One region of the Streptomyces sp. WZ-12 genome, then DNA from elsewhere that is predicted to be linked to it. Evidence: riboswitches for the same ligand, from Rfam matches in the RefSeq annotation. Region 1 holds a riboswitch; each other region holds the start of a gene.
The links. Region 1 has a riboswitch for cobalamin ahead of PV796_RS38925 (ABC transporter substrate-binding protein). Riboswitches for the same ligand answer to the same signal wherever they lie in the genome.
Positions count from the first base shown of each region.

Region 2: linked by a shared signal. The riboswitch ahead of PV796_RS03640 (HoxN/HupN/NixA family nickel/cobalt transporter) and the one ahead of PV796_RS38925 (ABC transporter substrate-binding protein) in region 1 are both predicted to bind cobalamin.
Region 3: linked by a shared signal. The riboswitch ahead of metE (5-methyltetrahydropteroyltriglutamate--homocysteine S-methyltransferase) and the one ahead of PV796_RS38925 (ABC transporter substrate-binding protein) in region 1 are both predicted to bind cobalamin.

Region 1 is NZ_CP118574.1:8,856,525-8,862,099, reverse strand. It holds gene PV796_RS38935 (ABC transporter ATP-binding protein) at 1-215, opposite strand, end outside; gene PV796_RS38930 (FecCD family ABC transporter permease) at 212-1,237, opposite strand; gene PV796_RS38925 (ABC transporter substrate-binding protein) at 1,234-2,220, opposite strand; cobalamin riboswitch at 2,258-2,427, opposite strand; gene PV796_RS38920 (ferric iron reductase) at 2,458-3,174, shown strand; gene PV796_RS38915 (dioxygenase family protein) at 3,230-4,057, opposite strand; gene PV796_RS38910 (LysR substrate-binding domain-containing protein) at 4,366-5,337, opposite strand.
Region 2 is NZ_CP118574.1:914,374-922,064, forward strand. It holds gene PV796_RS03615 (response regulator) at 91-753, opposite strand; gene PV796_RS03620 (sensor histidine kinase) at 750-1,952, opposite strand; gene PV796_RS03625 (ferredoxin) at 2,081-2,275, opposite strand; gene PV796_RS03630 (cytochrome P450) at 2,430-3,629, opposite strand; gene PV796_RS03635 (DUF3159 domain-containing protein) at 3,626-4,255, opposite strand; gene PV796_RS03640 (HoxN/HupN/NixA family nickel/cobalt transporter) at 4,649-5,821, opposite strand; cobalamin riboswitch at 5,855-6,048, opposite strand; gene PV796_RS03645 (collagenase) at 6,350-7,691, opposite strand, start outside.
Region 3 is NZ_CP118574.1:1,693,023-1,700,713, reverse strand. It holds gene PV796_RS07265 (DUF4190 domain-containing protein) at 106-990, shown strand; gene metE (5-methyltetrahydropteroyltriglutamate--homocysteine S-methyltransferase) at 1,135-3,444, opposite strand; cobalamin riboswitch at 3,655-3,874, opposite strand; gene PV796_RS07255 (metal-dependent hydrolase) at 4,089-4,790, shown strand; gene PV796_RS07250 (NlpC/P60 family protein) at 4,820-5,890, opposite strand; gene PV796_RS07245 (poly-gamma-glutamate biosynthesis protein PgsC/CapC) at 5,913-6,395, opposite strand; gene pgsB (poly-gamma-glutamate synthase PgsB) at 6,392-7,691, opposite strand, start outside.

The DNA of each region.
Region 1 (5,575 bases):
GCCGGCAGGTGTCGGATGTCCGTGCCGTCGAGCAGGACGCGGCCGGAGCTCGGCCGCAGGGCCCGGTAACAGGTGCGCAGCAGGGTGGACTTGCCGGCCCCGTTCGGACCGACCAGCCCGACCACTTCGCCCGGTCCGGCCCGTAGCGAGACGGCGTCGACCAGGGTGCGACCGGCCACCTCGACGGTCACCGACTCGATGCGCAGTTCGCTCACGCCAGCCCCTTTCGGTACATCAGCCACAGGAAGGTGGGACCGCCGGCCAGGGCGGTGACGATGCCGACGGGGATCTCCTCGGGGCTGATCACCGTGCGGGCGAGCAGGTCCGCACCGATCAGGAAGACCGCTCCGAGCAGCGCGGCGACGGGCAGGGCGCGGCGGTGGTTGGCGCCGACCAACAGCCGGGTGATGTGCGGCATCATCAGGCCGACGAAGCCGATCGCTCCGCTGACCGCCACCATGACCCCGGTCAGCAGGGCGCACAGGACGAAGAGCAGGGCCCGGAAGCGCCCGACGTCCAGCCCCAGTGCGGCGGCGGCCTCGTCACCGGCCAGCAGCACGTTCAGGTGCCTGGCGGTGCCCAACAGGGCGACGGTGCCGAGCAGTACGGCGGCGGCCGGCAGCCACAGGGCGTCCCAGCCGGTGCCGCCCAGTCCGCCGAGCATCCACTGGAGCGCCGACTGGGCCTTCTGCGCCTGGTCGGAGGTGACGATCAGGAAGCTGGCGACGGCCGACAGGACCTGTCCGGTGGCGACCCCGGCGAGGATCAGTCGGACCGTGGTCATCCGACCGCCGGCCCGCGCCAGGGCGTAGACGATCAGCAGGGCCGCCAGTCCGCCCAGGAACGCGGCGGCGGAGACCGAGTAGTGCCCGAAGACCGTGACGCCGCAGACCACCACCAGGACGGCACCGACGCCGGCGCCTGAGGAGATGCCCAACAGGCCGGGATCGGCAAGCGGGTTGCGGACCAGTGCCTGGAGCGCCATGCCGCAGACCGACAGTCCGGCGCCCACCGTGGCGCCGAGCAGCACCCTGGGCATCCGGACGTCCAGCACGATGGTCTCCCGCACCCGCGGCCAGTCGGCGTCGACCAGGGACGGCACGACCCGGTGGGCCAGGATGCGCCAGACCTCCCCGGGCGGCACCGCGACCGAGCCGAGGGCGACCGCGCAGGTGGCCGCCGCCAGCAGCAGTACGGCCAGTCCGGCCACCACCGCCGCGTACCGGTATCGGGTCACCGGAAGGAGTCCGGGTGAAGCTGCCGGGCCAATGTCTCGACGGCCGCCGGCACCCGCACGCCCAACACCGTCGAGCTCAACGGCAGTACGGCGAAACGCTGGTGGCGAATGGCCGGCACGTCCTTCAGGGCGGGCTGGGAGAGTAGGAAGTCCTTCTTGGCGGAGACCGGGGTGTCACCGTAGTCGTAGATCACGATGACCTCGGGGGCGCGCTGGGCGACCTGCTCGAAGGAGACGTTGCCGAAGGTCTTTTTGAGGTCGGCGAAGACGTTGCGGCCCCCGGCCCGCTTGACCATGTCGTTGCCGATGCCGGCGCCGCCGGCGGTGAACGCGGTCTGTTCCCCGCTGTCGTAGACGAACGTCTTGACCGGTTGGGTGCCGGCCAGTCGGGACGCGACGCCGTCCAGGGTGTGGTGATGGGAGGCGACCAGTTCCTCGGCCCGGTCCGACACCCCGAAGATCCGGCCGATGGTGCGGATCTCGCGGTCGTCGGTGTCCTGGGTCACCGGCCCGCCGGGGCAGTTCTCGATGTTGAGGTAGGTGTCGATGCCGGCCTTGCCGAGTGTGGGCCGGCCGCGGCCCTGGGACTGCTCGAAGGCGCTGGCGAAACCGCCGTAGACGAAGTCCGGTTCGGCGGACAGCAGCGTCTCCTCGTCGGGGTACCGCTTGGCCAGCACCTTGATCCCGTCGTAGGCGGCCCGGTACTGCGGCAGCACGGCGTCGTCGCGGTAGGCGGTGCCGACCATGGATTTCTTCAGTCCCAACGCCAGCATGATCTCGGTGGCGTGCTGGTTGAGCGTCACCGCCCGGGTCGGTGGGCGCTGGTAGGTGGTGGTGACGCCGCAGTTGTGCACGGTGTAGGGAAAGCCCTTGGCGGCGGGCGCCGAGGAGGTCGAGCCGGACTTGGGGGTGGCGGAGCCACAACCGGCGACCAGCAGCAGGCCGAGGGCCGCGGCCAGGCCGGGAAGCACGCGTATGCGCATGACGAAGGGAAGATCCTCTCACCGGAACCGGGCCGGAGTCGGGGTACGGCAGTGGGCCAGTCTCCTGACTCCCGGATCAACGCTCCCCCCGGCCTTCCCGCCTTGCGGCCGTGGCCTTTTGGTGAGGTTCGCTCCCCGGTCACAGTGGCGCGACCGCGCCGGATTTGCACCGGCTTCCTGGCATCCGCCCACAGTCTACGGGGTCGGTTTTCCCCGCGTGTGACAGGATGTCCGGCCGTGACTGCCTCCCCCGAAACCGACCGCGCCCGGCGGATCCTGCCGCAACTCGCCGGCCTCGGCCGGTTCTTCGACGTCGGTACGGGCGCGGTTCCCGTCGGGGCCCGCCCCTGGGCCGAGTTGGCGACCGACCGCGCCGCGCTCGCCGGCCGGGTCGACGGTGTCGCGCTCCGCCTGGCGCCGGTGGAACGACGGGTGGCGGCCTCGGTGATGTTCCAGGGCCTGGCGGCCCGGGTCTGGTCCCCGCTGATCGGCTCCCACCTCTGCCACGGCGCCCTGCTCGACCTCTCCCCCGACACGCTTGCCTGGCTCCCCGCGCCGGGCGGCGCGGTGCCGCTGCATTACGCCCGGCCCGCCGTACACCGCGATGCCGCACCGACCTTGGTGTACGAACGGGGGCTACGCCTGCTGGAGCCGGTCGCCGCGGCGCTGCGGGAGCTGCTGCCGATCTCCCCGCGGGTGCTGTGGGGCAACTCCGCGTCCACGGTGGCCGAGGCGCTCGGCGCCGTCACCGCGGCCCGCCCCGATCTGACGGAACGGGCCCGGGAGTTGGGCGCGGTGTTGACCGGGCACGGCCGACATGCGGGACTGGGCACCTGGATACCCGGCTCACCTCGACCCAACTTCGGCTACCGACGCTTGAGTTGCTGCCTCTACCACCGCAAGTCCGGCGTTGCGCCGTGCGGGGACTGCGTGCTCCGCAGCCGCGAGCGGTGACGGCTGCCCGGTCGAGCCGTCGACCGCCACGAGCAGCCGGCCTTGCGCACGCTGGTCATTCCCGGCGCCACAGCGCCGTCACGTTGGGCGGCTCCCAGCCAGTCATCGACGTGTGGGCCTGCACACAGCGGTAGCTGCCGCCCTGGTAGGTGACCCGGTCGCCCGCGGGGTAGGAACGGCCGGGCGTCCAGGCGCCGCCCGGCAGGTCGGTGGGGTCGCCCGGACCCGGCGTCCCGTCGACGTCCAGCACGAAGTCGAAGGTGCCCTCTTTGCCGTTCCCGGCCCCGCGGACGTTCATCAGCAGCGCGGGATCGAAGAGCGTGTCGGTGGAGTTGCGCGGTTCGCCGGGGAAGTAGAGCTGGGTGGTCAGTACGGGCTCTCCGGGGGCCTGCACCTTGACGTGAAGGTGCCGCGTGCGGCCCGGGTAGAGGCCCGGGACGACCGTGGTCAGCGAGAACGCTCCACCCCTTTCCGTGAACTGATGGCCGCGCAGCGTGTAGCCGGCCATGTCGTAGTCGCCGGCGTCGTCGGCCTGCCAGAAGTCGAGCAGCACAGCGGAGAGCGGGGCGCAGTGCCGGCCGAAGACGTAGCCGCTGACGGTCAGCGGGGTGCCCGGCATGCCGGAGTCCACCAGGTTCTTCCGCAGCGGGGAGTTGGGCTTGAAGTAGGGGCCCTCGATCTGGTCGTGAGTGGGCCCGTCCCCGTCGTCGCAAGCGGGTGTCACGGAGAGGGGGTGCCCTTGGCCGGCGGAGTCGCGGGCGAGCGCCACCGTGCCCGAGGACAGCAGCGGGACCGCGGCACCGGCGGCGACGGCCGCCTTCAGCAGGCTCTTGCGACTGATCGGCCGGCCGGAGCCGGCGTCGCGGCGTGGAAAGGGTGTCATGGCGATCCTCGGTCTCCTGGGTGGGGAAGGAAGAGGGGCAGGGCGTGCCTGACAGGTGACGGACCGGAGAAAAACGCGGCCGCGTTGACCGTGCACGGCGCGGCGCGCGAGCGGCGCCATGCCCTTCGCAGGGCCGTGCCTGGCGCGGTCACCGTAGGAGACGGTAGGGGCAGCGGTGGCCGTTCGGCGAGATACCGTGCGATCCCTCTGGACAGCGTTATGGACCGGAATGAGCCTGCGGTGGCCTCCGCCCGCCCCGGCTTCAGGCCGGGTCTCCGCGGACGGTCAGACGGCGCCCTCCTCCAGCGCTACGGCACAGCGGGGCGCCGGTCGGGTCGCACGGCCCGTCTGGCGCGCCAGTCCGTGTAGGTGTCGCAGCGCACCGCCGTGCGCGCGTGCGCACGCAGGGCCTGCGCCAACAGCGTTGCCGCGGTGTCGGCCCGCTGGTTCGCCGGGTGCCAGCCCAGCAAGTGCCGCCAGTGCAGCGGCGTACCGGCGAGAGGTCGGGTGGTCAGGCCGGGTGTCGGCGGGAAGGTGGCCCGGCACAGGCCCACCGCGCGCCTCACCTGCACCAGGTGCGCGCAGGAGGCGGTGTCCGTCTCGTACATGCGGCGGGGGCTGAAGCCGGCCCGGGCGCAGGCGACGGTGAAACAGTCCCCGAAACAGCCGTCGCCCGGTACGCACACCCACGCCTCCTTCGCCAGGGCGGCCAGGTCGACCTCCCGGCTGCGGGCGAGCGGGTGGCCGTCGGCGAGCATGACGAAGACCGGGTCGACGGCGATATCTCGCCAGGCGAGGTGCGGGGCGCCGGGCGGTGGCGCGGACCCGCAGGCCCCGGCGAGCGCGAAGTCCAGGCGCCCCTCGGCCAGCAACTCGGCGAGCTCGCGCTCGGACCAGGAGACGTGGGTCGTCACCGTGGTGTCCGGGGCGGCGTCGGCGAGCCGGTCCAGCAGCGCGCCCAGCAGCGGGCCGGGGGTCGCGCCGAGCCGCAGCCGCTCGGCTCCCCGCCCCGCGCAGGTGAACCGGGCGGCCTCCCGCTGGAGTTCGCTCACCGCGGGCAGCACGACCCGCGTGCGCTCCAGAACGAGTTCACCGAGCGCCGTGGCCCGTACGCCGTACCTCCCGCGCTCGAAGAGCGCACCGCCGAAGGCCCGCTCGATCCGTCTGAGCTGCGCGCTGAGCGCGGGCTGGGCGAGCCCCAGCGCCGTCGCCGCTCTGGTCAGGCTGCCCGCGTCAGCGATCGCGCGGAGGATCCTCAGGTGTCTCAACTCCAGCTCCATGAAGGGAGTTTGCACATGACAGAGACAGCGGACACGCAGTTCTTGAAAGTTCAGGTTTTGGGCTCAAGCGCGCCCCCGTCTGGCGGGAACACCCCTTCACCCGGCCACATCCGTGCGTTGTTCAACCGGCAGGAAGTGGGCACCGGCGCCGGGGGCGCCGCCTCCCGCACCCTCGGGCGGGTGGCGAGCGCAGCGACCTCGATGCCCAAGTCCACCACGCCTCCTGAACGAAACCTGA
Region 2 (7,691 bases), 7.9 Mb from region 1:
CAGTCACCCTTGGTCGCGGCGGGCCGCGACGAAAGTCGTTCCGGGTGTCTGTCGGGCGGGCCGGCAGTCCGCCCGGTGTGCGGTCGGGTGTCAGGGGCGGGCCAGTCCGGTCTGGTAGGCGATGACCACGAGCTGGGCGCGGTCCCTGGCGCCGAGTTTGGCCATGGCGCGGTTGACGTGGGTCTTCGCGGTGAGCGGGGTGACGTAGAGGCGTTGGGCCATCTCGTCGTTGGACAGGCCGGCGGCGACCAGGGTGACCGCCTCGCGCTCCCGCGGGGTGAGGGTGGCCAGGCCCGGGGGGATGTCGCGGGCGAGCGGGGCGGGTTGCGCCAGGAAGCGGGCGATCAGGGACTTGGTGGCGGTCGGGGAGAGCAGGGCGTCGCCCGCGGCCACCACCCGGATCGCGCTGAGGAGTTCGTCGGGGTTGATGCCCTTGCCGAGGAAGCCGCTGGCGCCGGCGCGGAGCGCCTCGGCGACGTACTCGTCGTTCTCGAAGGTGGTCAGGACCAGGATCTTCACGCCCGCGAGGTCGTCGTCGTCGCTGATGAGCTTGGTTGCGGCGAGGCCGTCGAGGTCGGGCATGCGGATGTCCATCAGGACGAGGTCGACGCGGTGGCTGCGGGCCAGTTCGACGGCCTGGCGTCCGGTGGCGGCCTCGGCGACGACTTCCATGTCGGGGGTGGAGTCGATGAGCAGGCGGAACGTGCCGCGCAACAGTGCCTGGTCGTCGGCGAGCAGGACGCGGATCGTCATGGGGTCGGGGCCTTTCGGTCGACGCGCAGCGGCAGTTCGGTGTGGATGCGGAAGCCGCCGGTGGGGCGCGGGCCGGCGGTGAGGGTGCCGCCGGCGGCCTTGGCGCGCTCGCGCATCCCGATCATGCCGTGGCCGGTGCCGGGGACCGAATCGGCGCCCTCGTCGCCGGCCTCCGGTGTGGTGCGGCCGTCGTCCTCGACGGTGATCCGCAGCGCGTCGGGGCGGTGGTGGAGTTGGACCCGGACGGGGACGGGGCCCGCGTGCTTGCGGGTGTTGGTGAGGGCTTCTTGGATGATGCGGTAGGCCGCGAGATCGGTGATCGGCGGCAACTCCGTTGGCCGGCCGACCCGTTCGACGGTGAGGTGGAGGCCGCCGTGGTGGAAGGAGTCCAGCAGGCCGTCGAGGTGCGACAGGCCGGGGGCGGGTTCGCGCGGGGCGGCCGGGTCGTCGCGGTACCGGAGCAGGCCCACCGTGGTGCGCAGTTCGTCCAGTGCGGTGCGACTGGTGTCGCGGATGCGTGCCAGTGCCTGGTAGGCGTGGTCGGGGTCGGTGCGCATCAGGTGGTGGGCGACGCCCGCCTGGGCGTTGACCAGGGTGATGTGGTGGGCGACGACGTCGTGGAGTTCCCTGGCGATGCGCAGGCGTTCCTCGGTGACGCGCCGCCGGGCCTCGGCTTCCCTGGTGTGTTCGGCCCGTTCGGCGCGTTCCAGTGCGGAGGCCAGGAGTCGGTGGTGGCTGCGGACGGCGTCGCCGCTGGCCGCAGCCAGGCACATTCCGGCGATGACGGCCAGGTGCTGCCAGAGGTTGTCCAGGCCCGGCTCGCGGACGACGGAGACGGCCAGCAGCACCGCGGCCGCGCATCCGGCGATGCGCCAGGCGCGCCGCCGGTCGGTCCGCACGGCCACCGCGTGCACCGCGACTCCGGTGGCGATGGGCGAGGCGCCGGGGAAGGCCAGCAGGAGGATCTGGGCGACGTTGACGACCAGGGTCGCCGCGACGGTCGGGACCGGCCGGCGGGTGCGGGCGATCAGCGGCACGCAGGCGAGCGCCAGGCCGCCGATGGTCCAGGCGATCGGGCTGTGGTGTCGGTAGGCGGTGGTGGCCGCCACCGGGGAGGACAGGGCGAAGCAGGTCAACGCGGCGGCGAGGTCGGCCGCCCGCGGCCGGGCCCGCAACCATCCTCTGAGCAGGTCGATCATGTGCACTCCTTCACCGTACGCACCCCTCCGCACCCGGGGTCGGGCCCGGGTGCGGATCCGCGGCCCTCGCCCCACGGACCGGGTCCGGTGGGCTACCAGGTCACGGGCGTGGCGGTGGGAGGCGGGCCCTACGGCTGCACCGCGATGGCCAGCGCGGGGCAGCGGCCGGCGGCGTCCTCGACCTCGGCCAGCGCCTCCTGCGGCGGGGCGGGGTCGAGCAGGACGACGATGCCGTCCTCGTCGCGCTGGTCGAAGAGCTCGGCGGCGGCCAGCACGCACTGCCCGGCGCCCACGCACTTGTCCTGGTCAATGGTGATCTTCATCGGGGCTTCCTCGTCGTGTCGTCGGTGCGGTGGGCGGTGGCGTGGCCGGATTGCCGGACCGGTTCGGAAGGGTCAACTGGCTTGCCTGGCATGACTTCCGGCGTGGCTGCTGACGTGGTTGTCTGACGTGGTTGTCCGGCGCGATCGACGCGGGTTACCAGGTCACCGGGAGCTCGTGGACGCCGTAGACGAGCATGTCGTGGCGCATCGGGACCTGTTCCGCCGGCAGCGCCAGGCGCAGGTCGGGGAAGCGGTCGAGCAGCGCGGAGAGGGCCGCCTTCAGCTCCACCCGGGCCAGTTGCTGTCCCAGGCACTGGTGAATGCCGTGACCGAAGGCCAGGTGGGGGCGGTACGGCCGGCCGACGTCCAACTGGTCGGGGTCGCCGGTGAAGTGTGCCGCATCGCGGTTTCCGGACGGCAGACTGGCCACCACCGTCGAGCCGGCCGGTATCCGGTGGCCGCCCAACTCCACGTCCTCCAGGGCCGTGCGGCGCACCCCGTACTGAATGACGCTCAGATAGCGCAGCAGCTCCTCGACGGCCGTGTCCATCAGCGCCGGGTCGTTGCGAAGCGCCTCCCACTGGTCGGGGTGGCGCAACAGGCACATGGTGCTGAGCGCGATCATGTTGGCCGTCGTCTCGTGCCCGGCGAGCAGCAACAGCACCCCGACGCCGGCCAGTTCCTCGTCGGTCAGTTCGCCGGTCCGCACCAGGCCGCTGAGGATGTCGTCGCCGGGCTCGGCCCGCTTGGCGCGCACGAGTCGGCCGAGGAAGCCGGTCAGTGCCTGGTGGGCCCGCTGGACGTCGTCGAGACTGGCGTCGAGCCGGATGAGGGTGGCGGAATCCCGCTGGAAGTCCTCCCGGTCGGCGTAGGGCACGCCGAGCAGTTCGCAGATCACCAACGAGGGCACGGGCAGCGCGAAGGCCTGCACGAGGTCGATCGGGCCCCCGGCGGCGGCCATCGCGTCCAACCGCTCGGCGACGATCTTCTCCACCGCGGGGGTCAGTTGCCGCATCCGCCGCACGGTGAACTGGCCGGTGAGCAGCCGGCGGAGCCGGGTGTGCTCCGGCGGGTCCATCATCAGGAAGTTCCCCGGCGTGGGCACCGGCAGCTCGGCGTCGTCCACGGGCCCGCTCCCGGTCCGCAGGCGACGGCGCCGGGAGCTCATCCGCGGATCGGCCAGCACCGCCCGCGCCTCCTCGTACCCGGTGACCAGCCAGCCGGCGATGCCGTCGGGCAGGGTCGCCTCCGCGACGGGCCGCTGTTCCCGCAGCGTGCGGTACTCCGGCGGCGGGTCGAACGGGCAGGTCCGCGCGGTCGGTTGGGTCATCACGTCGGGTCGTGTTGCGGTCATGGCTGGGAGGTCCTTTCCACGGGGTGGGAGGTTGGGGTGTGGGGGAACGGCTCGGCGCTCAGGGGGTCGGGGGTGCCGCAGCGGTGCGATCCGACGCAGCGCCGGTAGACGCGCCATCCCACCAGCGCGCCGAGCGCGAGGACGACCGGTCCGAACGCGTCGACCGAGCCGAGCGCGATCGTCTGGCCGGTGAAGAACAGCGGGAGTTGGATCGCCAACATCACCAGGTGGCCGGCGTACATCACCAGGTTGCCCCGGGTGAAGGCCCGCCGACGCACCGCACAGCGCCGCCATCGGGTCCGCTCCCCCGTGATCAGCCCGACCATCAGGCCCATCGGCGGCCAACCCCACAGCAGCAGCGCCGGCGTCACCAAGGCCATCACGCTGTGCAGCACCAGGCCGGGGAGGAAGAAGTCCGTTGCCTGGCCGGTGCGGGCGGCGAGCACACCCCCGACGCAGATCAGGCAGAGCGCGGCGAGCGCGCGCCGCACGGATTCCGCACGCGCGATCCGGTAGGCGCAGATCCCGGCAGCGGCCGCCACGGCCAGTGCCAGCGCGACCACCAACCGATGCGTGACGGCGAAGCTCACGGTGAATCCGAAGACCGGGGCGATGTCGATCGCCACGCCCCGCAGCCGACGCCGGACGGCGGTTCCGACGGCGTCCGCACGGTGTTCTCCAGGGTGCACGGTGGTTTCAACCCCTCAACGGATGCCGGTCGTTCGGCCGCTCGGACAGTCACCACCGTGCCGCGTCACGTCCGGCCTGTCGTCGCCCGTCCGCAGACTCTTGATCTGCTGCGGACGCAGTAGGGCGCGGGCGGCGTCTGCTGCGAACGCAGGCCACGCCGGGCGCCCCGGAACAGGCCGGAGCCCGTGACCGTTTCCCGGTCACGGGCTCCGATGGTCGTCAACGTGCCGACTGGTAGAAGGGGTTGGGATGCCGGCGACGTGCGGCCGGGGGTGCGGGCTCGGGCGCCGGACAGGATCCGGCGGGGACAAGGCGGGCCGCGCCGGCGGTCAGCCGGTCTCGTTGGCCGGGGCGGCTTCGTTCGGGTCGTCGGCTCCGCCGATCCTGTCGGCCCCGTCCGCCTTCTGGCCCCAGCGGTGTTCCAGCTTGGCCAGGCGCCAGTAGGTCAGGGCGCAGGCCCAGACGACGACGAACAGTCCGACGATGAGGTAGCCGACGTTGTTGAGGTCGATGGAGGAGATCCAGTCGGTGAGCCCGTCCCGCCAGCCGAGGTTGTCGTGCAACACGCCGACCAGCTCGATGGTGCCGATGAGGAAGGCGACGGCGATGGACAGGCCGGTGATGGTGAGGTTGTAGTAGACCTTGCGCACCGGGTTGGTGAACGCCCAGTGGTAGGCGAAGTTCATGAAGGTGCCGTCGAGCGTGTCGAAGAGGCTCATTCCGGCCGCGAACAGCAGCGGCAGGCAGAGGATCGCGTACCAGGGCAGCCCTGCGGCGGCGCCGGAACCGGCCATGACCATCAGGGTGACCTCGGTCGCGGTGTCGAAGCCGAGGCCGAACAGCACGCCGACCGGATACATCTGGCCGGGGCGTCGGATGGACCTGGTCAGCCGGCCCAGGATGCGGTTCATGAAGCCGCGGCTGGCGAGGTGCTTCTCCAACTCGTGCTCCTCGAACTGCCCGGCGCGCATGGCCTTGAATACCCGGTAAATCCCGGCCAGCGCGACGAGGTTGAGGGCGGCGATCAGGTAGAGGAAGGCGCCGGAGACGGTGGTGCTGATGGCACCGAGGGTGACGCGGGTACCGGAGTTGTCGTTCGCGAGGGTACCGGCGACCTTCGCGCCGGCGGCGATCAGGCCCGCCAGGACCAGCACGATGGTGGAGTGGCCGATGGCGAACCAGAAGCCCACCGAGACGGGGCGCTGGCCGTCGGCCATCAGCTTGCGGGTGGTGTTGTCGATGGCGGCGATGTGGTCGGCGTCGAACGCGTGCCGCATCCCCAACGTGTAGGCGGTGATGCCGAGTCCGACGCCGAAGACCTGCTTGCCGACGGTGTAGTGGTGCGGCGCCACCATGGCGGCCAGGATGACGAAGGCCACCAGGTGCATGGCGGCGATCACCGCGAACAGGACACCGGTGCGTATCCAGTCCTGCCGCTGCCAGCGCTGCGGGAGGGTGGATGCGGTGGTGGATGGCGTGGGGGAATTTTGCAACAGGGGCATATCAGGCAGCCTCTCCAGCACCTCGTGGATGGGTCGTTGTGCGGTGCCGTGGCCGGTCTCCTGGCTTACGGGTCCAATGTCCGCGCGGCCGCCTTCCCGGGCAATGAGCTGCCCAGTGGCACCCGCCGTTCCCGGCGGGGATGACGCGAGGACTTCCCGATCACAGTGGCGAGGGCCGCTCCGGTCTCACACCGGTCTTCCCGAGCACCACGGCGGCAGCAACAGTAGGCCGGTAATCGCCCCTCGACAATCTTGCGCAGTTGCGCAATCCGTGCAAAGAGGGGGCGCGTGTGTGCACGGGAGGGCGCACTTTTGAGCCGGCTGTGCGACGTGGCGGCTGGGACGCCGGTGTATGCGAGGGCGCTCCTGCGCCTGCCGGGGTCCAACCGGCTGCCGTTGGCGCCCCGCGCACCTCCGCCCCCGCATCGGCGCGCGGCCGGTGCGGGGGCGGAGGGTGGTGCGACGGTCACGAGGTACGGCGCGACGGGCGGTCGGGTCCCGGTCAGCGGGGCGCGTCGCCGTCGATCGTCAGCGTGCCTGTTTGGCGGTGCAACCGCCGGACGCGCAGGCCGTCAGCCAGGCGTCGAAGTCGGCGTCGTAACGGGTGCCGATGTCGCGGTTGTAGACGGCGTAGCCGCCCGCGTAGTCGCCGGTCCTGAAGTGCCCCAGCATGGTGGCGACGTCCTGCGGGTGCTTCTCGAACATGTAGCGGACCGCGAGGTAGCCCCACGGGTAGGTGCGGGTCTCGTTGCTGTTGGCGTAGGTGGTCTGGAACAACGTGCTGAGTTTGTAGGCGTGTTGGCCGGCCTGGCGCACCGCCTCGTCGTCGGTGACGCCCCGGTAGCCGTACGAGACGTACTCGGCGAGCCCCTCGATCCACCAGACGTCCGGGACCGTGGTCTGCTGGTTGAAGTCGCCCTTCATGTCGTCGCGGGCGTCGAGGTAGTGGGTGTACTCGTGGTTGAGGTTCCAGATCCGGGCGGGGAAGCCGTTGTCGGTGTCCCTCTGGTACATGATCGACATCGGCTGGTTGTCGGCTTTGGTCGGGTCGCCGACCAGGGTGATACCGCCGTTGTTGGTATCGACGCCGTAGATCGCCCCGGCGTAGGTCTGGTAGTCGTTGCGGCTGCCGAAGACGACGAGTTGGACGGTCGACTCGTGTTGGTCGGGTATCGGGCCGTTGTCCCTCACCAGTTGGTGGAAGTACGGGTCCTGGCGCAGCAGACTGGTGCAGGCGGCGTCGAGGTCGGCGGCGGTCAGGGCCTGCGCCTTGATGGTGTGCGTCTGGTCGCAGGGGTGGGTGATCGGGAGTGCCGCCTTGGTGAGTTGGCCGGGCAGGTCGCACACTCCGTAGGAGGCGCAGTCGGCCTTGTCGTAGGCGTCGACCTGGCTGGCGACCGTGACCCACAGGGACGCCGTCGGACCGGTGATCTTCGAGGCGTCCAACAGGCCCTTGATGAGCGGCCGGACCTTGGCCTGGAGCGGCTGGTGTTCCACGTAACGCCCCACGTTCATACCGGCGTTGGAGTCCAGGTAGGACTTGTCGGTGCCCAGCAGGTCGCGGTGGTCCAGCGCGAAGGAGTTGAGCGTGTCGACGATGCTCGGGTCGGCCGTCACCGCCTTGACGTACGCCTCGTTCCAGTTTCCGCGCCAGAGCGGGGTGTAGGTGTCGTTGACGGCCGCCAGCATGCTGGGGATGGCGTCGTAGGAGCTGTTGTAGCCCTTGAGCATCCGCTGGTAGACGCTCAGGTAGCGGCCCTGTTCGTTGGCGCTGTCGGACAGGACCAGGGCCTCACCGAGCACGTCGCCGTTCCCCGAAGAGACGTCCGCCGAGTGGGAGTTGGCGAAGAAGGCGTCCAGCCCGCCCTGG
Region 3 (7,691 bases), 7.2 Mb from region 1:
AGCCGAATGAGAAGTAATGAAAGAGTAAAACTCCTGGTAGGGTCGGAAATTCACCGAATGAGGTGACCTGAGCTGACCTGAACTGACCTGGCTGAAGGAATCTGCATGACCACGCCCGTCTCTCCCGGCGGTCCCGCATCCGGGGAACCATCGTCGCCGGACCGCGACCCGTGGGCCCCGCCGAGCGCGGAGGGCGTCGCCCATGAGCCGCCGCGGGCGCCCTATGCGCCGGCGGTCGGGGTGGCGCAGCCCAGCAACGGCATGGGCGTCGCGGCTCTGGTACTCGGCCTGGTGGGGTGCGTCCTCGGGGTGTTCATCTTCCTGTTCTGGATGTCCTGGGTGCCGGCGGTGTTGGCCGTGATCTTCGGCGGCGTCGGGCTGAGCCGGGCGCGCTCCGGCCGGGTGACCAACAAGGGCATGTCGGTCGCCGGCCTCGTCCTCGGCATCATCGGTCTCGTCATGGCGGTGGCGAGCCTGCTGCTCACCGTCGTGCTGGTGGATGAGGCCCGTACGCACATCAAGGAGGTCAAGACCGAGCAGCGCGCCCAGAAGAAGGCGGCCGAGGAGTCGGCGGCCGCCGAGGAGAAGGCCCGGCATCTGTCCTTCGGTGAGCCGTACACCTTCGAGAACGGGCTGAAGGTCACGGTCGCCAAGCCCGAGCCGTTCGAGCCGGACGCGTTCGCCCACGGGCACGCCAAGGGGAACAAGGCCGTCCAGGTCACCGTCACCGTGGTCAACACCAGCAGCAAGCGGGTCTCCGTCGACACCGGGCTGCCCGACGTCAACGACGCGAAGGGCGCGTCGGCGGAGCTGGTGATCGACGGCAGCGGGCGGCAGAAGGTCATCACCGGGTACCTCCTCCCCGGCAAGGAGGCCGTCGGCAAGTACGCCTTCTCGCTGCCGGCCGACGCGGCCGACCGGATGGAGGTCGAGTTCACGCCGGACGCGTCGGAGTGGGACGACGCCTACTGGAGCGGCCCCACTTCCTGATCGACCACCCCACGCACACGTCACTCCCGCTGGATGCCAACTCCCCCCTCAAGGGGGCGACATGACGTCGGACGGGAGGCGCGCCCGCCCCGGCCGGCTTGGCCGGGGCGGGCGCGTTGTTCCGCGTCCTTCGGCGGGTGCGGTCTACAGCTCGGCGCGTACCGCGCGGGCCGCGGTGACGAGGTGTTCGAGGGCGGAGCGGACCTCGGGCCAGTCGCGGGTCTTCAGGCCGCAGTCGGGGTTGACCCAGAGGCGTTCGGCGGGGATGGCCCGCAGGCCGATGCGGAGCAGGTCCGCCGCCTCCTCCGTGCTCGGCACCCGGGGCGAGTGGATGTCGTACACCCCGGGGCCGGCCTCGCGCGGGTAGCCGTGGGCGGCGAGTTCGCGGGCGACCTGCATGTGGGAGCGGGTCGCCTCCAGGCTGATGACGTCGGCGTCGAGGTCGTCGATGGCCTGCACGATGTCGCCGAACTCGGCGTAGCACATGTGGGTGTGGATCTGGGTGTCCGGGCGCACCCCGGCGGTGGTGAGGCGGAACGCCTCGGTGGCCCAGTCCAGATAGGCGGGGCGGTCGGCGGTGCGCAGCGGCAGGGTCTCGCGCAGCGCGGGCTCGTCGACCTGGATGACGGAGGTGCCGGCGGCCTCCAGGTCGCGCACCTCGTCGCGCAGGGCGAGGGCGACCTGGCGCGCGGTCTCGCCCAGTGGCTGGTCGTCGCGGACGAAGGACCAGGCGAGCATGGTGACCGGGCCGGTGAGCATGCCCTTGACCGGGCGCTCGGTGAGCGACTGGGCGTAGGTCGTCCACCGGACCGTCATGGGCTCGGGGCGGGAGATGTCGCCGGCCAGGATCGGCGGGCGGACGTAGCGGGTGCCGTAGGACTGGACCCAGCCGTGCCGGGTGGCGAGGTAGCCGGTGAGCTGCTCGGCGAAGTACTGGACCATGTCGTTGCGTTCGGGCTCGCCGTGCACCAGGACGTCCAGCCCGGTCTTCTCCTGGAAGGCGATGACCTCGCGGATCTCGTCCTTGATGCGCTCCTCGTAGCCGGCGGTGTCGATGCGGCCGGCGCGCAGGTCGGCGCGGGCGGCCCGCAGTTCGCCGGTCTGCGGGAAGGAGCCGATGGTGGTGGTCGGCAGCAGCGGCAGGCCGAGGTGGGCGCGCTGCGCGGCGGCCCGCTCCGGGTACGGCTGGGAGCGGCGCGCGTCGGCCTCGGTGACCGCGGTGGTGCGGCCCCGCACCGCTTGGTCGTGGGTGATCGGGGAGCTGGCCCGGGACGCCAAGTCGGCGCGGTTGGCGGCCAGTTCGCTGGCGATGGCGTCGGTACCGCGGGTCAGGCCCTTGGCGAGGGTGACGAGCTCGGCGGTCTTCTGGCGGGCGAAGGCGAGCCAGCGCCGGATCTGCGGCTCGATGTCCCGCTCCAGCGACGCGTCGAGCGGGACGTGCAGCAGCGAGCAGGAGGCGGCCACGTCGACCCGGTCGGCCAGCCCCAGCAGGGTGCCGAGCACGGACAGCGACCGCTCCAGGTCGTTCACCCAGATGTTGCGGCCGTTGACGACGCCGGCGACCAGGCGCTTGCCGGGCAGGCCGCCGACGGCGGCGAGGGCGTCGAGGTTGCCGGCGGCCGCCTCCGTGAAGTCCAGCGCGAGCCCGTCGACCGGGGCCTTGGCCAGCACCGGGAGGGCGTCGCCGAGCCGGTCGAAGTACGAGGCGACCAGCAGCCTGGGCCGGTCGGCGAGGGCGCCCAGGGAGCGGTAGGCGCGCTCCGCGGCGTCCAGTTGAGCCGGGGTGCGGTCCTGGACCAGGGCGGGCTCATCGAGCTGCACCCACTCCGCGCCGGCCGCGCGCAGGTCCGCGAGGACCTCGGCGTACACCGGCAGCAGTCGGTCGAGGAGGGTGAGCGGGTCGAAACCCTCGGCCACGCCGGGGGCCGGCTTGGCGAGCAGGAGGTAGCTGACCGGGCCGAGGAGGACCGGCCGGGCGGTCAGGCCCAGGGCGAGGGCCTCCTCGAATTCCGTGACCTGCTGGGTGGAGTCGGCCGAGAAGACGGTGTCCGGACCCAACTCGGGGACCAGGTAGTGGTAGTTGGTGTCGAACCACTTGGTCATCTCCAGGGGCGCGGCGTCCTGGGTGCCGCGGGCCATGGCGAAGTAGCCGTCCAGGGGGTCGGCGGCGACGGCCGCGCGGTGGCGCTCGGGGACCGCGCCGACCATGACGCTGGCGTCCAGGACGTGGTCGTAGTACGAGAAGTCGCCCGTCGGGACCTCGTCGATGCCGGCCCCGGCCAGCTCCTGCCAGGTGGTGCGGCGCAGTTCCGCGGCGGTGGCGCGCAGCGCGTCCGCGGTGACCCGGCCCTTCCAGTAGCCCTCGACGGCCTTCTTCAGTTCCCGGTGCCGGCCCTGGCGCGGGTAGCCGTACACGGTGGCCCGTGCTGCCGCGGCTGCGGACTTGGTGGTCACGGAGATCTCCTTCGCGAGATGAATCCCTGAGATCCCGGGGACGGGACGAGAGCGCGAAGGGTGACGGGACGCACCGGACGCGGCGACCCGTATGGCGCGGCGCAGGCCACGGCGCGCGACACGGGCACCGTCTGGTGCCTGCTCCCCGGGCAGTGTCCGGGGTGCTCCCGACCCGCCCTCGAAGGTCACCGGGATACCGCGCACGGGTCGTCCGCACGCGGGCAGTTGGCAGGTCTTCGGACTCGCGGGCGCGCCTCGTGTCGTACGAGGCTCCTAGTGGCCGTCGCTTCCCAGACCCGGGTGGGTCCAGTGCGTATGACGGCGGTCGTTCCCGCTCACCGCTGCGGGGCAGTCCCGGATTCTCACCGGGTTCCCTCTTGCGACGCCTCCCGCCTGGCGGACGGGGCGAACCAGCTGCACCGGTCACCTTACGGGGCGGGGCCGCGGCGCGCCGGATGTCGTCCAGTATGCGGATGGTGAGATGGGACAAGTGCCCGTCGGGATTGAACGGGGCGGGGAGGGGTAACGACCCGCGGTCGCGCTTCGCCGCCCTGTGGCGCCACCGCCGTGATCGCGCTGGTACCGTCTCCGCCGTGGCTGAGGGCGCGTCAACGACGCGCCACATACGGGGAGGACGACGCACCATGATGGGTCATTCGCATGCGGTGAGCGGCGCGCTGCTCTTCGCGGGCACCACGCCGTTCCTGCCACCGCTGCTGATGCACACCCATCTGATGCCCCAGGAAATCCTGATGGGCACCGTGCTGTGCGCTGGCGCCGCGCTCCTGCCCGACCTGGACCACCACGACGGCACCATCGCCAACTTCCTCGGCCCGGTGTCCAAGATCCTGTGCCGGTTCGTGGCCTGGATCTCCGGCGGGCACCGCCACGCCACCCACTCGCTGTTCTTCGTGGTGCTGATGACCTTCGGTAGCTGGGCCGGTGTGACGTACCTGGGCCGACCCTTCACCCTGGGCATGACCTTCTTCCTGCTGGCCCTCGCCGTGCGCGCGCTCAACCTCTGCCCGCCCGGCCACGGTTTCTCCGCTTGGGCGACGATCGTCGCCATGGCCGGAATAGGGACCGGTGTCATCGCCAAGTTCATCCCGTCGGCGCCCGGTTGGCTGCCGTACGCGATCGGGCTCGGCTGCCTGGCCCACCTGCTCGGCGACTCGATCACGAAGATGGGCGCGCCGTGGCTGTGGCCGCTGAAGACGCGCTACGAGATCGTCCTCATCAAGCACAGCGGCAACAAGGTGGAGACGGAGATACTGACCCCGATCATGGGCGTCGCCACCGTCGTCCTGCTCTGGTTCACGGCGCTGTCCCCGCACTCCATCAGCTAGGCCCCTGGGGAGCCGCAACGCCCCCGGTCTCAGAGGCGCTTGGCGTTGCGCAGGAGCTTGGCGTAGAAGCCGTTGCCGTCGAGCCGGGACACGCCGCCCTTGTCGCCGATGGTCGGGCCGTTGACCTCCTTGCGGCTGGAGAGGAAGACCTTGTGGCCCTCGGTGTCGGGGCCCAGGTACAGGCCGACGTGGTCCAGGCGGTTGCCGGTGTGGTGGTCCATCTTGAAGAAGACCAGGTCTCCCGGCTGGAGCACGTCGATGTTCTGCGGGCGCTCGTACCAGGGGGCCGGACCGGACAACGGGATGATCTCGGCGCCCAGTTGGGAGCGGCCCATCCCGTTGGCGGTGCGGGGCAGGCCGTTGCCCTTGCCGTCGGCGGGGGCCAGCGGGTAGCGGGCCCGGTAGCCGAAGATCAGCCGCATGTAGCCGGAGCAGTCGACGGCGCGGTAGCGGGCCGCCTCCGGACTCCTGGCGGTGCCGTCGCGGAAGGTGTACGGAATGCCCAAGTAGTCGAAGAAGTCGGACTGTTCGAGCAGCGGCGTGCCGCGGTGCTTGGCCAGATCGGGGTTGACCGGACCGAACTTGGCGTCGCCCGCGTACACGACGCCCCGCTCGTCCTTCTTGGCGGGCGCTCCGGTGATGTACTGGAAGGCGATGGCGAAGAGGTCGTCCTCCCGGCTGTCGTGGTACCGCCGGAACCACTCCTTGAACCAGCGTTCCTTCTCCGCGCCGGCGCGCCACGCCTCGGGCATCAGACGCACCCAGTCCTCGGTGACCACCGTGGTCGCGGTGTTCTCGGACTCGCTGAAGGTGCGCGAGGGGCCCTTGAGGGTGGCGGTGCGGGACCGGTCGGTGAAGGTGGCCAGGACCTGACCGCCCGCGCCGCGCAACACGGTGCGGTCGGGGTTCTTCAGGCGTTCCCAGGTCTGGCCGCGCTGCTCGCCGGCGGCGGAGCCGCTGAGCGGGGTGTCGGTGACGGCCTGGGCCCGCGGCGCCTTGTCCTGTTCGTCCTCGCGCAGTTCCACGGTGAGGTAGGCGCTGCCGGCCAGGAGGGTCAGGACGGTCGCGGTGTGCAGCAGGGGGCGCTTCTTGGGAGGCATGCGGTGGGCTCCGGGGGAGGGGTCAAGCGGACGGCATGACGCCGAGGAGGATTCCGGCGGTGAGGACGACATAGGCCATCAGCGTCACCGAGCCGGTGGCCAGGAGGGTGGGGCCCTTGGGCTGGCGCACCAACTGGTAGGCGATCAGGCCCGGCACGATGAAGCCGAGGGTCTGGTTCGCGTACATCAGCGGGAACTCCATGGACAGCACGATCATCACGGTCGCCTGGAGGGTGACGCCGAGCAGCACGACCGCGGCGAACAGCCGCTTGCCGTAGAGGATCACGTACCGCTGCATCAGGAGCGTGCCGAGGTAGGTGAGGACGGTGACGCCGAGCACCATCGCGGCGCGCTGGAGGTCCTCGACGAGGGTGAGGGCCAGCCAGCCCGGGGTGATCATGCCGCCGGGGGAGAGGTTGGTCGTCAGATAGCAGATCAGGGAGAAGAGCAGCCCGATCGCGATGCCGATCGCGGCGATCTCGGGGGTGAGGACGGAGGGGATCAACGGTGCTGCTCTCCTGGGGTGTGCCACTGCGGGGCGTCGTCGGTGGGGCGCGCGGGCGGGGCCGGGGGCTCGAACGGGCCCCGGACCCGGGCAGGTTCGAGCCCTTCGGGTCCGTCCGGGGCCGGGGGCGAGGGCCGGTGGGGCGCGGCGGCGTACCGCTCCTCGTGCGCCTGGGGGTAGTGCTGGTAGGGGTCGAGGTGCGGGGCGTACCGCGGTCCCGGCTCGTCGGGCGCGGTGGCGCCCCCGTCGGTGCGGTCGGCGGGCTCCTCGTCTGGGGCGAGCTCCGCGAGGTGCTCCAGGAGCAGTTCGCCCTGGCCGTGGATGTTGCCGATGGCGACGAGCGAGGAGTCGGGGCCGAGCCGGTCCAGCAACTGGCCCATGAACTCCCCCGGATCGCGCCGGTCCCCGCCGAGGTCCACCGCCCGGTCCCGGAAGGCGGCCGGGATCGCGTCGATGGCGGACTTGGCCGGGTGGCCGATGACGAAGACCCGCTCCGGGTCGAGTTCGGGGATCAACTCGCCCATCTGGCCGTTGCGTTCGACCCGGTCCGGGCGGCAGTTGATGACCACGTTGAGCGGGCGGTGGATGGCGCCGAGGTCGAGCAGCTGGTTGATGTTCATCAGCGTCGACTCGGGGTCGTTGGCCGCGAAGACGTTGGCGAACCGGAGCTTCTTGCCCTCGGGGGTGCGGTACCGCTCCACGGAGAGCACGCCGGGGTCCGGCGGCGCGTCGTACATGCCCTGGAGCGCGGTGCGCCGCTCCACGCCGAGGAGTTCGGCGACGGCGAGCGCGATGGCGACGTTCTCCTTGAAGGTGAACCAGCTGAAGCCGCGCAGCTCCTCGTCGGTGACGGTGTCCGGATCGGCGTAGATCAGTTGGCAGTTCCGCGCGTCGGCCTCCTCCTGGAGGATGGCGTAACGGTCCTTCTCCGCCGTCACACAGATCCCGTTCTCCGGCATGGAACGGCACAGCGAACGCGCCACGTCGTCCAGGGTCGGCCCCATCTCGGCGAGGTGGTCCTCCCGGACGTTGCAGAGCACGCCGATCGTGGAGCGGATCAGCTTGGACTGGTTGATCTCCTGGAGCGCGGGCATCACCGCCATGCACTCGATGACCAGGGCGTCCGGCCGGTAGGCGGCGGCGCGCCGCACGATGCCGATCTGCTCGACGACGTTGGCGATGCCGAACTTGCGGTAGACGGGCTCCTCGGTGGCGTCCGGGTGGATGAAGCGGGCGGCGGTGCCGGTGGTCTTGGCGACGGTGGTCAGCTCCCCGCCGCGCAGGGCGCCCGCGCAC